2 regions of the Anoxybacillus sp. MB8 genome follow, and region 1 is predicted to be linked to the other one. Evidence: predicted binding sites of a transcription regulator. Region 1 holds the regulator's gene; the other holds the start of a gene.
The links. The regulator Rex, encoded in region 1, represses fermentation and respiration genes when NADH is low (regulators of the CRP and FNR family bind a similar motif). The targets are predictions, from matches to a motif close to TTGTGAAATATTTCACAA.
Positions count from the first base shown of each region.

Region 2: the regulator Rex is predicted to act here: its motif matches at 1,231-1,248, upstream of pflB (formate C-acetyltransferase).

Region 1 is NZ_RXXX01000059.1:1,571-9,169, forward strand. It holds gene EKC99_RS14165 (ABC-F family ATP-binding cassette domain-containing protein) at 1-540, opposite strand, end outside; gene EKC99_RS14170 (redox-sensing transcriptional repressor Rex) at 768-1,403, shown strand; gene EKC99_RS14175 (YdiK family protein) at 1,413-1,586, opposite strand; gene EKC99_RS14180 (CPBP family intramembrane glutamic endopeptidase) at 1,583-2,320, opposite strand; gene groES (co-chaperone GroES) at 2,546-2,830, shown strand; gene groL (chaperonin GroEL) at 2,901-4,517, shown strand; gene EKC99_RS14195 (GNAT family N-acetyltransferase) at 4,688-5,197, shown strand; gene EKC99_RS14200 (DUF6944 family repetitive protein) at 5,213-5,749, opposite strand; purine riboswitch at 5,882-5,983, shown strand; gene guaA (glutamine-hydrolyzing GMP synthase) at 6,078-7,598, shown strand.
Region 2 is NZ_RXXX01000047.1:5,405-13,003, forward strand. It holds gene pflB (formate C-acetyltransferase) at 1-1,134, opposite strand, end outside; gene EKC99_RS13230 (basic amino acid ABC transporter substrate-binding protein) at 1,404-2,204, shown strand; gene EKC99_RS13235 (amino acid ABC transporter permease) at 2,272-2,925, shown strand; gene EKC99_RS13240 (amino acid ABC transporter ATP-binding protein) at 2,922-3,644, shown strand; gene ald (alanine dehydrogenase) at 3,685-4,815, opposite strand; gene EKC99_RS13250 (PucR family transcriptional regulator) at 4,936-6,159, opposite strand; gene EKC99_RS13255 (PTS sugar transporter subunit IIA) at 6,374-6,856, shown strand; gene EKC99_RS13260 (PRD domain-containing protein) at 6,896-7,599, shown strand, end outside.

The sequences.
Region 1 (7,599 bases):
TGGTTTAGCTAGAAGCAGTTTGCCGAGCGCTAGCCGCGTTCGCTGTCCACCGCTTAACGTGGATACTTTTGTTGTGTAGTCATACTGAGAAAAGCGGAGGCCATGAAGCACAGAACGAATATCGGCTTCATATTGATAGCCACCTTTTTCTTTAAATTCCATTTGTAAACGGTCGTAATGCTCAAGTAAGCGCTCATAGTCGGCACCGTGCAAGCTCATTTGTTGTTCTAGGTCACGCAATTGTTTTTCCATTTGTTGAAGCGGGGCAAACACATCGAGCATTTCTTCCCAAATGGAGCGATGGGCGTGCAAACCAGTATATTGATCTAAGTAGCCAATTGTTACGTGTTTCGGTTTAATCACTTCCCCTGTGTCATATGACAATTGGCCGGCAATGATTTTTAATAATGTCGATTTTCCTGCACCATTTCTTCCAACTAACGCGATACGGTCTTTTTCTTGTATTTCAAGCTTAATGTCTGATAAAACTTGTTCCGCCCCATATGATTTGGATAGTTGATTTACTTGTAAAATGATCATCATTTTTCACCTCAATCTTCTTTTGATAGTGTAACGTACTTTCTTGATGTTCGGCAACACTAGTGTACGAATAACAAATTTGACAAAAATAATAATAAAGGGTACAAAGGAAAGACAGAATGAAAAAAATAGTGTATAGTTTAAAAGTGGGGAGAACTTTTCAGACGTATAGGAGAGAAAAATGAAAGCGCTAACTATTTGTGAAAGGAAATGTGGGGGATTGACTCGTGAATAATGAACAACCAAAAATTCCGCAGGCGACCGCAAAGCGACTACCGTTGTATTATCGTTTTTTGAAAAACTTGCATGCATCAGGAAAGCAGCGTGTATCTTCAGCGGAGTTAAGTGAAGCCGTAAAAGTCGATTCAGCAACGATTCGCCGTGATTTTTCATACTTTGGTGCGCTTGGAAAAAAAGGATACGGTTATAATGTAAATTATTTGCTGTCGTTTTTCAGAAAAACGTTGGATCAAGATGAAACGACAGAAGTAGCGTTGTTCGGTGTCGGTAATTTAGGTACGGCATTTTTAAATTACAATTTTAGCAAAAACAATAATACGAAAATTGTGATGGCATTCGATGTAGATCCAGATAAAGTAGGAACGGAAGTCGGAGGAGTGCCTGTTTATCATTTAGATGAATTGGAAGAAAAACTAGGTGGGATTACGGTAGCCATTTTAACCGTTCCAGCCCAAGTTGCCCAACCGATTACCGATCGGCTTGTCCAAAAAGGCATTAAAGGGATTTTAAACTTCACGCCTGCTCGTCTGCATGTACCTGAACACATTCGTGTTCATCATATTGATTTAGCGGTCGAATTGCAGTCACTTGTTTACTTTTTAAAACATTACGGAAATGAGTAAACCTCCCATTTACGAGCGGGAGGTTTTTTTCAATAAAGAACGAATAGCGGTGCCAAAATCTAATGTAGCAATAAGAATAAATAGCATCGTTGTGACGTCCCAAATGCCATCGTCAGCACTATCAACAGCAAAATAAGTGAATAAAATGCCCATCAAAAAGTAAAACAACGGCTCAGACTTCATGAAAACAGCCTCCAAATCACGAATTGCATTTGTTCTGCTTCTTTCATTATCTTTTCAATTTCTTCAGCAAATAACGTTTGAATAGCAACGACAAATGTATTCATCAGTACATGTGCTGCAATAGGGACGAGAATACGCTTTGTTTTCACATATAAGAAAGCAAATACAAATCCCATCGTTGCATAAAGAAGCAAATGTTCAAACTCTAAATGAACGACAGCAAATAAAAGGGAACTGACAGTTGCTGATAAGAAAAAGTTATATTTTTGATACAGCGTTCCAAAAATAATTTTTCGAAAAATGATTTCTTCTAAAATCGGTCCGACGATCGAAGTGACGAGCATAAGCGCTGGTGTTAGCTTCACCATCTCAACAATGCGTCTCGTATTTTCGGACCCCATCTCGACGCCAAATACGTGCATCTCAATATTTGCTGCGATGCCTTGAGCGAAAAGGGCAAGAAAGAACCCGCCAATTCCCCAAAAAATTGACGTTCCGATAGATGCTTGATGGCGATCGTACGAATATTTCATATCTTCTCTCATGAAATAAAGAACGAAAAGAAAAGCGATCGAGAAGCTAATGACAGCCCAATAACCTGAGGCAATGGATAGAGCGACTTCTTTATTTGATGCGTCAACAAATCCGCTATGTGCAAGCAAAGGAACGCCAATTAAACTAGATAACTGCATGGCGATGTATGTAATAATGACATACCAATATTGCTTTTTCACGTGTTCAACCCCTTTTGACAAAATGAGTACTTTTTCATTTTACCATATTTTTTGTATGAATTTCGAAAGGAAAGACATAATGAAAAAGGGAAAGATTTAGTGAAAAATTTTTAACTTCCTACTTGAAAAATTGAAAAAAGTTCATTAATATAATAAGTGTGTTAGCACTCAATGATGATGAGTGCTAATAACGGAACGAAAATCTAATTAAGGAGGTCGTTTGCCGTGTTGAAGCCACTAGGTGATCGTATTGTCATTGAATTAATTCAAACTGAAGAAAAAACAGCGAGCGGAATTGTTTTACCAGACACAGCGAAAGAAAAACCACAAGAAGGAAAAGTTGTTGCAGTTGGTTCAGGCCGTGTTCTTGACAATGGTGAGCGTGTAGCTCCAGAAGTGAGCGTTGGTGACCGCATCATCTTCTCAAAATATGCGGGTACAGAAGTGAAATATGATGGAAAAGAGTACTTAATCTTACGTGAAAGCGACATTTTAGCTGTGATTGGTTAATCGTTCGCCTGATAACATATAAAGCATACAAAAATACTTAACAAAAATGATTATCAAGGGGGTAAGATGTATGGCAAAAGAAATTAAATTCAGCGAAGAAGCTCGTCGTGCGATGTTACGCGGTGTAGATAAATTAGCTGATGCAGTCAAAGTAACATTAGGTCCAAAAGGTCGTAACGTTGTATTAGAGAAAAAATTTGGTTCGCCACTCATTACAAATGACGGTGTAACAATCGCGAAAGAAATTGAATTAGAAGATCCGTTTGAAAATATGGGTGCGAAGCTTGTTGCGGAAGTAGCAAGCAAAACAAACGATGTTGCTGGTGACGGTACAACAACAGCGACTGTATTAGCACAAGCGATGATTCGTGAAGGTTTGAAAAACGTAACAGCTGGTGCGAACCCAATGGGCATTCGCAAAGGTATTGAAAAAGCTGTTGCTGTTGCAGTAGAAGAATTAAAAGCGATCTCTAAACCAATTGAAGGCAAAGACTCAATCGCTCAAGTTGCAGCGATTTCTGCGGCTGACGAAGAAGTTGGTCAATTAATCGCAGAAGCAATGGAACGCGTTGGTAAAGACGGCGTCATTACATTAGAAGAGTCTAAAGGTTTCACAACAGAATTAGATGTTGTGGAAGGTATGCAATTTGATCGCGGTTATGTATCTCCATACATGATCACAGACTCTGATAAAATGGAAGCTGTATTAGAAAATCCGTACATCTTAATTACAGATAAAAAAGTTTCAAGCATTCAAGAACTTCTTCCTGTATTAGAGCAAGTTGTTCAACAAGGCAAGCCATTGTTAATCATTGCTGAAGATGTAGAAGGCGAAGCGCTTGCAACATTAGTTGTGAACAAGCTTCGCGGTACATTCACAGCTGTTGCAGTAAAAGCGCCTGGCTTCGGTGATCGTCGTAAAGCGATGCTTCAAGATATCGCGATTTTAACAGGTGGTGAAGTGATCACAGAAGAGTTAGGTCGCGAATTGAAATCAACAACAATTGCTTCACTCGGTCGCGCAGCGAAAGTTGTTGTAACGAAAGAACATACAACAATTGTTGGTGGCGCTGGTCGTGCAGAAGACATTCAAGCACGCATCAACCAAATCCGTGCTCAATTAGAGGAAACTACTTCTGAGTTTGATCGTGAAAAATTACAAGAACGTTTAGCAAAATTAGCTGGTGGTGTTGCGGTAATCAAAGTTGGTGCTGCAACAGAAACAGAATTGAAAGAGCGCAAATTACGCATTGAAGACGCATTAAACGCAACACGTGCCGCAGTTGAAGAAGGTATCGTTGCCGGCGGTGGTACAGCGTTAATGAACGTATACAGCAAAGTTGCAGCTATTGAAGCTGAAGGTGACGAAGCAACGGGTGTGAAAATCGTTCTTCGTGCAATCGAAGAGCCAGTTCGTCAAATCGCACAAAACGCTGGTTTAGAAGGCTCTGTCATCGTAGAGCGCTTAAAAACAGAAAAGCCTGGCATCGGCTTCAACGCAGCAACTGGCGAGTGGGTTGACATGATCGAAGCAGGTATCGTTGACCCAACAAAAGTAACTCGCTCTGCACTTCAAAATGCAGCGTCTGTTGCCGCTATGTTCTTAACAACTGAAGCGGTAGTTGCTGACAAGCCAGAAGAAAACAAAAATACACCAGGCATGCCTGACATGGGCGGCATGATGTAATACTTTTTCGTGTGGGAGAAGTGGCGTTGGTCGCTTCTCCCGCATTTTTTATGTAAAGGACCTATCCCCTTATAAAAAGATAAGGGGATTTTTTATTTTTAGACATTTTAAAATTATGTGTGAATGTTAATGTAGAAATATACAATGAAACGATGCGAAGGAGTATGATTATGTTAGAAGATGTTACATTTAGAATAGCGAGTATAGATGATTTACCGACAATCGTTAGCATTTACAACTCGACAATTCCAAGTCGATTAGTAACTGCTGATACAGAGCCCGTATCGATAGACGATAGATTGGAATGGTTTAAGGAACACAACCCTAATCAAAGACCTCTATGGATGGTGAAATATGGAGATGAAGTTTGTGGTTGGGTAAGCCTTCAATCTTTTTACGGGAGACCAGCCTATCATGCGACTGCTGAGATAAGTATTTATCTTCATGAAAATTTTAGAGGAAAAGGATTAGGGAAAAAGATTTTAGCTAAAGTGATAGCGGAGTGTCCGAAGTTTGGTATTGATACTTTGCTCGGATTTATCTTTGCGCACAACGAGCCGAGCATGAAACTATTTTTGAGTGTAGGTTTTGAGAAGTGGGTATATTTGCCAAAAGTCGCCGAGTTAGACGGGATGAAAAGAGATTTAATTATTGTTGGAAAAAAGATTGATTCGTTTTAGCATTGAAAAAAAAGGCTACTCTTTTGTTTCACGAGTAGCCTTGTTTTCTAACTGACTTAAAAAACAAAGAACAGAGCCAACAGCTTGAATCCATGCCCCAATGATGCCAATCGTCTGCCCTCCCTCTTTACTTCCTCGTCCTTCACATATGCCACCAATAGCTTGTAAGGCGTTGCCGATCGATTGAAGCAAATTTCCCACTGGGCTTAAAGATGACTGCTCACCTTCCCAATCATCCGCAAACGCAATGAGCCCCCCTAATGATTGTAACCAATTTCCTGTGATCTCCTGTTGACTTCCATCTTTGTTTAATAGTCCAGCAACAACGGTTACGTTACCGATAGCTTGAATTTGATTTCCGTATATACCTAGTGTATCAGGGATCTCGGCATCTGCCTCTAGGGCGTTTCCTGTCGCTTGCAATACGTTTCCCCATAAATCAAGGGCGAACTGTTTCTTATCGCTTAAAAAAGGAATGCTTCCAATGGCTGAAGTGACAGTACCTACAGCTTGAGTAAATGAACCGATAAGTGCTTTCGTTTGAACATCCATAGTTAGTTATTCTCCTGTAACCTATTTCATTGATATATCATATGCACGTAATATATTGTTGTTAATTGTTAGAAAATTTAATAAAAACGGAGGTATCTTGACCGATGAGGAATGAAGTTGGTAGAATGAATTAAAATTTAAGATGCTTACCTTCGTATATCCTCGATAATATGGTTCGAGAGTCTCTACCGGGACACCGTAAATGACCCGACTACGAAGGCAGTGTTCTATATTGCTAGAATTCTGCCTTCGTTTTTTTATGCGAGGGTATGAATGCTAGCTTTTTTATTATATGTAGATGGGGTGATTTCGTTTGAGTCAGCAGGAAATGATCGTCGTTTTAGATTTTGGTAGCCAGTACAATCAGTTAATTACGCGCCGTATTCGTGAATTTGGTGTGTACAGCGAGCTACATCCACATACGATTACAGCAGAGCAAATTCAACAAATGAATGTAAAAGGGATTGTTTTTTCGGGTGGTCCAAATAGTGTATATGACGAACAAGCATTGACGTGCGATCCAGCACTTTTTCAGTTAGGCATTCCGATTTTAGGTATTTGTTATGGCATGCAGCTAATGACGCATCATTTAGGTGGGAAAGTTGAAAAAGCGACTCATCGGGAATATGGGAAAGCAACGATTACGGTACAACGTGCGTCGCAACTGTTTGGTGACTTACCGACAGAGCAAATTGTTTGGATGAGTCATGGCGACTTAGTGACAAAAACGCCAGAAGGGTTTACCGTTGAGGCGACAAGCCCATCTTGTCCGATTGCCGCGATGAGCGATGAAACGAGAAAGTTTTATGCCGTTCAGTTTCACCCAGAAGTGCGCCACTCAGTATATGGAAATGAATTGTTAAAACGATTCGTGTTTCACATTTGTAAGTGTAAAGGCGATTGGACGATGGGAAGCTTTATTGAGCACGAAGTTCGTAAAATTCGTAGACTTGTAGGCGATAAAAAAGTGCTTTGCGCTTTAAGTGGTGGTGTTGATTCGTCGGTAGCAGCTGTTCTCGTTCATCGTGCGATTGGCGATCAGTTAACGTGCATTTTTGTTGACCACGGTTTGCTTCGCAAGGGGGAAGCAGAAAGTGTCATGAAAACGTTCCGTGAAGGTTTCCATATGAACGTCATTAAAGTGGATGCAAAAGAACGGTTTTTAAATAAATTAAAAGGTGTAAGTGATCCAGAGCAAAAACGAAAAATTATTGGGAATGAGTTCATTTACGTGTTTGATGACGAAGCAGCAAAGCTAGATGGCATTGAGTTTTTAGTACAAGGTACGCTTTATACCGACATTATTGAAAGCGGCACAGCAACGGCTCAAACGATTAAATCACATCATAACGTTGGTGGCTTACCGGAAGACATGAAATTTAAACTAATCGAACCGCTAAATACACTTTTCAAAGATGAAGTGCGTGCACTCGGTACAGAGTTAGGTATTCCAGACGAGATTGTATGGCGTCAGCCGTTTCCGGGTCCAGGACTTGGCATTCGTGTATTAGGTGAAGTGACAGAGGAGAAGTTAGAAATCGTTCGTGAATCGGATGCGATTTTGCGTGAAGAAATAAAGAGAGCAGGACTTGATCATGACATTTGGCAATACTTCACGGTACTCCCTGACATTCGTAGCGTTGGGGTGATGGGAGATGCCCGCACGTATGATTATACGGTCGGCATTCGTGCTGTAACGTCGATTGATGGGATGACAGCGGATTGGGCGCGCATTCCTTGGGATGTTCTTGAAGTAATTTCTACACGTATTGTAAACGAAGTGCCTCATGTTAATCGCGTTGTTTACGATATTACAAGCAAGCCACCGGCAACAATCGAATGGGAGTAAA
Region 2 (7,599 bases), on a different contig from region 1:
CAATTGTGTGGACCAAAGCACCGTTAAGTTTGGTTCCGGTGCAGGCCCTAAGTTGTCGAGCGTATGCAAGAAGCGGAACGAGTTTTTCGTCACAAGCGGACGGCCGTCAATCGCGACACCGCCGATCGACTCGGTTACCCACGTTGGGTCGCCGCTAAATAGCTCATTATATTCTGGTGTTCGCGCGAATTTGACGAGGCGTAACTTCATAACGAAATGGTCAACGAGCTCTTGTGCTTCCCGTTCTGTTAATGACCCTTCTTGCAAGTCGCGTTCGATATAAATATCTAAAAACGTAGAAACGCGACCTAAACTCATTGCTGCACCGTTTTGTTCTTTAATCGCCGCAAGGTAAGCGAAATATAGCCATTGGAACGCTTCGTGTGCATTGCGCGCTGGTTTAGAAATATCGTAGCCGTAACTTGCAGCCATTTCTTTTAATTCTTGAAGGGCGCGAATTTGTTCAGCTAATTCTTCACGAAGACGAATGATGTCTTCACTCATTGTACGCGCACCTGTGTTGCGTAAATCTTTTTTCTTCTCTTCAATTAAGCGATCAACACCGTATAAGGCCACGCGACGATAGTCACCGATAATGCGACCGCGTCCATATGCGTCAGGAAGCCCTGTAATGATTCCTGCTTTGCGCGCCGCTTTCATTTCGTCCGTATATACGTCAAATACGCCTTGGTTATGCGTTTTACGATATTGAGTGAAAATTTTCTTTACTTCATCGCTTACTTGGTAGCCGTACGCTTCGCATGCTTGCTCGGCCATGCGAATACCGCCAAATGGCATAAGCGCCCGTTTAAACGGTTCGTCTGTTTGGAAACCGACGACTTTTTCAAGTTCTTTATTCAAATAGCCAGGTCCGTGCGACGTAATGGTCGATACGATTTCCGTATCCATGTTGAGAACGCCGCCTTTTTCGCGTTCTAGTTTCGAAAGTTCCATCACTTGTTCCCAAAGTTTTTTCGTCGCTTCCGTCGGACCTTGTAAAAACGATTCATCCCCTGTGTAAACGGTTACGTTATTTAAAATAAAATCGCGAACGTCAATTTCTTTTTTCCATTTATCACCTTTAAACGTTCTCCAAGCGTCCATTAACGCTTCATGTACAGTCAGTAGCGCCATTATAATCTCCTCCCATTCATTCAGGATAATAAAAATATCCCCTATATAAAGAATACTACTTTTTAACAAGGTGAGGAGCATAAAGGATTGAAAAATTTGTGAAAAGTTGATCAAAAACATTTTTTAAAATAAAGATTTTTCCAAAAATTATTTTTATAAAATTTGTTGCATAAAAACAAAAAAGCTGATAATATGTGAAACATGAGGAGCATAACATGTTTATACACAAGCATTTATTATTTTACAGCAAATAGTAAGGGGGAATAACAATGGTGAAAAAAGGAATGATTGCAACGCTTGTCTTTATGCTTATGTTTGCGCTTGTTGGATGTGGTAGTTCGACAGAAAAAACGGCGACAACAGAAAAGAAAATTACTGTCGTCACAGATGCGGCGTTTGCCCCATTTGAATACATGGATAAAGGGGAAATTGTCGGTTTTGATGTCGATTTATTAAAAGCTGTCATGAAAGAAGCTGGACTAGAATATGAATTAAAAAACATCGGTTGGGATCCATTGTTTGCGGCTATTCAAGGGAAAACAGCGGATATGGCCGTTTCAGGAATTACAATTAACGATGATCGGAAACAAACGTATGACTTTTCTATTCCGTACTTTGAATCGACACATATGATTCTTGTTAAAGAAGGAAGTTCGATTAAAAGCGCGAAAGATTTACAAGGAAAAGTTGTCGGCGTCCAAAACGGTACAACTGGACAAGAAGCGGTTGAGAAGATTTTAGGAAAAGAGAATAAAAATATTAAAAAGTTTGAGAATACGGTCGTTGCGATTATGGACTTATTAAACGGTGGTGTGGAAGCCGTTGTCACAGATAATGCCGTCGCCAACGAATACGTAAAAAATAATCCAGATGCTAAAATTGTAGCGTTCGAAGACCCAGAACATTTTGAATCTGAATTTTACGGCTTTATGTTCCCGAAAGGAAGCGAGTTAAAACAAAAAGTAGACGAAGCGTTGAAAAAAGTCATCGAAAATGGCACGTACACAGAAATTTACAAAAAATGGTTTGGTGCAGAACCGAATATTGAATCATTACAACAACAGCAATAACGTTGATGTAAAAATTGCGTAACTTTAGACAGTTACGCAATTTTTACAAAGGGAAAGGTGATTAATGATGGATTTTCGTTTCAATATGATTGTTGAATATGCACCGTTTTTTTTGAAAGGAGTGCTCTGGACGATCGGCTTATCGTTAGTTGGCATTTTTTTCGGGACGATTCTCGGTTTAGCCATCGGGCTCGGAAAAATGGTTCAAAGCCGCCTCGTTCGTCTTCCTTTTGATTGGTACGTTCATTTTTTCCGTGGCACGCCATTATTCGTACAAATTTTGCTTATTCATTTTGGTGTGATGCCTATTTTTACGGCTCAACCGAATCCGCTCGTATCTGGCGCAATTTCTTTATCTTTAAACGCGGCTGCATATATTGCGGAAATTTTCCGTGCTGGCATCCAGTCCATTGATCGCGGTCAAATGGAAGCGGCCCGTTCGCTTGGAATGACACACGTACAGGCAATGCGTTACATCATTTTGCCACAAGCCATTAAACGAATGATCCCACCGCTCGGCAATGAATTTATCGTTCTCATTAAAGATTCGTCTCTTGCGGCAATTATTGCGGCACCTGAACTGATGTACTGGGGACGAGCAATGCAAGGGCAATATTATCGCGTCTGGGAGCCGTACTTAACTGTTGCGCTCATTTACTTAGTGCTTACCCTCTCGTTAAGCAAGTTGCTACATCGGTTAGAAAGAAGGTATGATGCATGATTCAAGTGACAAATTTAAAAAAATCGTTCGGATCGCTACAAGTGTTAAAAGGAATTGATGTACACATTCATGAAAAAGAAGTGGTCGTCGTTATCGGCCCTTCTGGTTCAGGAAAGTCGACATTTTTACGTTGTTTAAACTTGCTTGAAGATTTTGATGAGGGGGATATCATCGTTGACGGATTTCATTTAAAGGATCCGAAAACGGATTTAAATAAAGTGCGTGAAGAAGTTGGCATGGTGTTTCAACGATTTAACTTATTTCCGCATATGACGGTGCTTGATAATATTACACTCGCCCCGATGAAAGTGCGCAAATGGTCGAAAGAAAAAGCGACAGAAAAAGCGATGCAGTTGCTTGCGAAAGTCGGTTTACAAGATAAGGCACACGTATATCCGGATTCATTATCCGGTGGACAGGCACAGCGTGTTGCTATTGCTCGTGCGCTTGCGATGGAGCCGAAAGTGATGTTATTTGACGAGCCGACGTCTGCGCTCGATCCGGAAATGGTCGGGGAAGTGCTTGCCGTCATGAAGCAACTAGCGAAAGAAGGCATGACGATGGTCGTCGTGACGCATGAGATGGGATTTGCGCGTGAAGTCGGGGATCGCGTTCTCTTTATGGACGGTGGAGTGATTGTAGAGGAAGGAACACCACAACAAATTTTTGATGCACCACAACATGAGCGAACGAAGTCGTTTTTATCTAAAGTGTTATAAGAAAAAGGTGTCCCATGTTGTCAGGACACCTTTCGTTTTTTTATGCTAATAATTGTTTTTCTAATGCCACTTCAACAGGAACGAAGTCGTAACCGAGGTCGCGTGCGACTGCTTCGTATGTGATTTCTCCGTTTGCGACGTTTACACCAAGGCGTAATGCAGGGTTGTCTGCGACCGCTTTGTGTACGCCTTTATTTGCAATTTGTAGTGCATATGGCATTGTGACGTTTGTAAGTGCAAGTGTTGATGTGCGTGGCACAGCTCCAGGCATATTCGCTACTGCGTAGTGAACGACGCCGTGTTTCACATATGTTGGGTTGTCGTGCGTTGTTACATGGTCGCTCGTTTCAACAATCCCGCCTTGGTCGATCGCTACGTCAACGATGACTGAACCTGGTTGCATCGCTTTGACCATTTCTTCTGTCACTAATTTTGGCGCTTTTGCTCCTGGGATTAATACTGCACCGATCACAAGGTCAGACTCCGCAACAGCTTGTGCGATGTTCATTGGGTTAGACATAAGCGTATTAATTTGGCTTCCGAAAATATCGTCAAGTTCACGTAAACGTTCTGCGCTTAAGTCGATAATCGTGACGTTTGCACCTAAGCCGATCGCCACTTTTGCTGCGTTCGTTCCGACGACACCGCCGCCAATGATCGTTACTTTTCCGCGGCTAACGCCTGGAACTCCGGAAAGAAGAATACCTTTTCCGCCTTTTGTTTTTTCAAGAAATTGGGCACCAATTTGTGCTGCCATCCGTCCTGCTACTTCGCTCATCGGTGTCAAAAGCGGTAACGTACGACCAACTTGTACCGTTTCATAAGCGATTGCGATGACGCCTTTTTCTTTTAGCGCACGCGCTAACTCTGGTTCAGCAGCGAGGTGTAAGTATGTGAACAATACTAATCCCGGACGGAAGTATTCGTACTCGCTTGGTAGCGGTTCTTTTACTTTCATTACCATATCCGCTTGCGCCCATACATCTGCGGCACGTTCAACGATTTGTGCGCCTGCTTGAACGTAAGCTTCATCTGTGAAACCGCTTCCAATTCCTGCATCTTTCTCAATGATGACAGTATGTCCATTGCTGACGAATGACATAACGCCAGCTGGTGTAATCGCTACACGATTTTCATTATTTTTAATCTCTTTTGGAACACCAATAATCATGTGCTGTTTCCCCTTTCATGTTGTCTTTCGTTATTATCTACAGTATAAATGTTTTTTATCATTTGTTGTTTGTTTAGAAAAGAGAAAGAAAAAACAAGCTTTTGTGGATTTCCACAAAAGCTATGTTATCCGATATTTGTCTAATTTCATATCGATATATAGTTTTACTTTTTCGCTCATATTGCTTAAGTCGATGTTTCCAATTTCACTTATTCGCTTCAGACGGTAAGCGAGTGTATTCGGATGAATATTGAGCGTTTTCGCCGTTTCATTGACGTTGCTGTCACAGTCAAGATACGTTTCAATCGTCTCCACTAAGTTGGTGTGATGCTGTGCGTCGTACTGTTTCAGCTTTTCGAGCGCAACGTTGTGGAAATCCCCATGTCGTTTTTGTTCAAAAAGTAAATCAAAAAATTGATACATGCCAAGATGCTGATAGCTTTGAATATTCGCAAGTTGATGAGGAAAGGCGCGTTTCATTTTTAATACCGTTTGTGCTTCTTCATAACTTTTTGCAATTTTTGTGTAGCACTCATATACATTTCCGAACGCCCCCATCATAATGTCGACGCGAAATCGCTCTTTCATTTGCGTCATAAACGAGCGAAAAAATCGCTCAATGTGCGATTCCCCGTAGACGTTCGAGCTTGGAGCGACGAGCACGATAAGCCGCTGATGGTCGATCGTATAAAGCGGAATAGCGAGTTGTTGTGTCGTTTTTAATAAATAATCAATTTGCCGCTCCACTTGCGTTTGAATCTGTTGTTGAAATTGAAAAATGCCAACAGAAAAAAACGGATATACATGCACATTTAATTGGTGACATTGTTCAACGATGTCGTGAGGAGAGGAAACATGCCCTGTTAGTAGTTTCCAAAAAAACTCTTGAATGCGCTCTTCTTTTTTATGTTTGCGAATTTGCAATTGCAACAACAAATTTTTTGCTGCTTTCGCTGCTTGTTTTAACAAATGGAACTGTTGCTCTGTCCACGGCTCATTCATTTCAATTGCCCAAATAAATCCGAGCACCTCTTTATTTTTCCAAATCGAAATGGCGATGCGATTGCCGAGCCCTACTTCTGAAATTTCTGCGACACGAACAGGCTCTTCACCCTGCAAAAGTTTTGGGATCACCCCTTCACGCCATAAACTATTAATGACACGCTCTGGTACGCGACGATGAATGATGGTTGCCGTACGGGCAGGATCGGTGTAATGCTCATGTCCACTATAAGCAATTAAGCGATGGTTTGCATCTTCAATCGTAATCGGACATTGCAATAACTCGCTCACACGATCTGCAAACTCCTCTAAACTTTCAAAATGAGTGGCAAAAGGATTCATTACATCCACTCCGTTTCTTACGTTGTTTTTACGATTATTGTAGCATATTGACAAATGAAAGAGCTTACTTTACTCTATAAGTGAAAAAGTCGCATATTGTGGGATTGTGACTGCGTTGCAGGCAAGACCTAAAACGGATGAAAGAAGGTTTCTTTCTTGCGTTTTAGGTCTTTTATTTTTATCCAAATAATTCTTTAGGAAGGAGATATTTCAAATGTTTCGTTTGTTTCGTAAGCGTGAAGAGGTCATTGTTTCCCCTTTAACAGGAAATGTACGATCGCTTGAAAATGTTCCAGACCCTGTGTTTGCCCAGAAAATGATGGGCGATGGCTTTGCGATTGAGCCAACAGATGGTGTCGTTGTTTCACCGATTCATGGAGAAGTAGTACAAGTGTTCCCGACAAAACATGCTGTTGGCTTGCGTTCGGATGAAGGATTAGAAATTCTTATTCACGTTGGCATTGATACAGTTCATATGCATGGAGAAGGATTTGAAGCGTACGTGAAAGCAGGGGATCGTGTGAAGGCCGGGGATTTACTTTTGTCGTTTGACTTGGCGCTTGTGCAACAAAAGGCGAAAAGTCTCCTTACCCCAGTAGTGATTACAAACGGGGAGGTGGTAAACGAGTGTCATCGAGAGCATATAGAACAAGCAGAAAGAGGAAGTACTGTTTTAATGAAAGTGAAATTGAAATAATATATATGTGATAAAACAATCGGTGTTAAGGGGACGAAGATGACGTTGCGAATCCATAAAATTTTGAACAATAACGCTGTCGTTGTATTGGATGAAGGGCAAGAGAAAATTGTAATGGGACCAGGAATTGCTTTTCAAAAAAAGAAAAATGATATTGTACCTCGTGCAAAAATCGAAAAAATTTTTGTGATGGAAGAAGAGAATGAAAAGTTCCAAGAGTTGTTACGTACCCTTCCAGAAGAGCACATTGATATCGCGGAAGAAATTATTAGCCATGCTGAAGGTGAATTGCAAGCACCGTTAAACAATCATATTCATATTGCATTGACAGACCATTTATCATTTGCGATTGAACGGATTCAACAAGGGTACCAAATACAAAATAAGTTGTTAAATGAAATTAAAGTGTTGTATAAAAAAGAATATCAAATAGGTCTTTGGGCAAAACAACTGATTCGAGAACGTCTTGGTATCGACATTCCTGATGACGAAGTTGCCCATATTGCTCTTCATATTCATACAGCGAAAATGGACGCAGCCAGCATGAACAGAACGTTAAAACAAACGACTTTAATTCGAGAAATGATCGATTTGATGAAACAAACATTACATGTTCATATTGACGAAGAAGGAATATCTTACCAAAGACTTGTAACACATTTGCGTTTTGCACTGAACCGAATTGAAAACGGTGAGTTGTTTCATTCGATGGATGAAGAGATGTTAACGCTCATTCAAAAGAA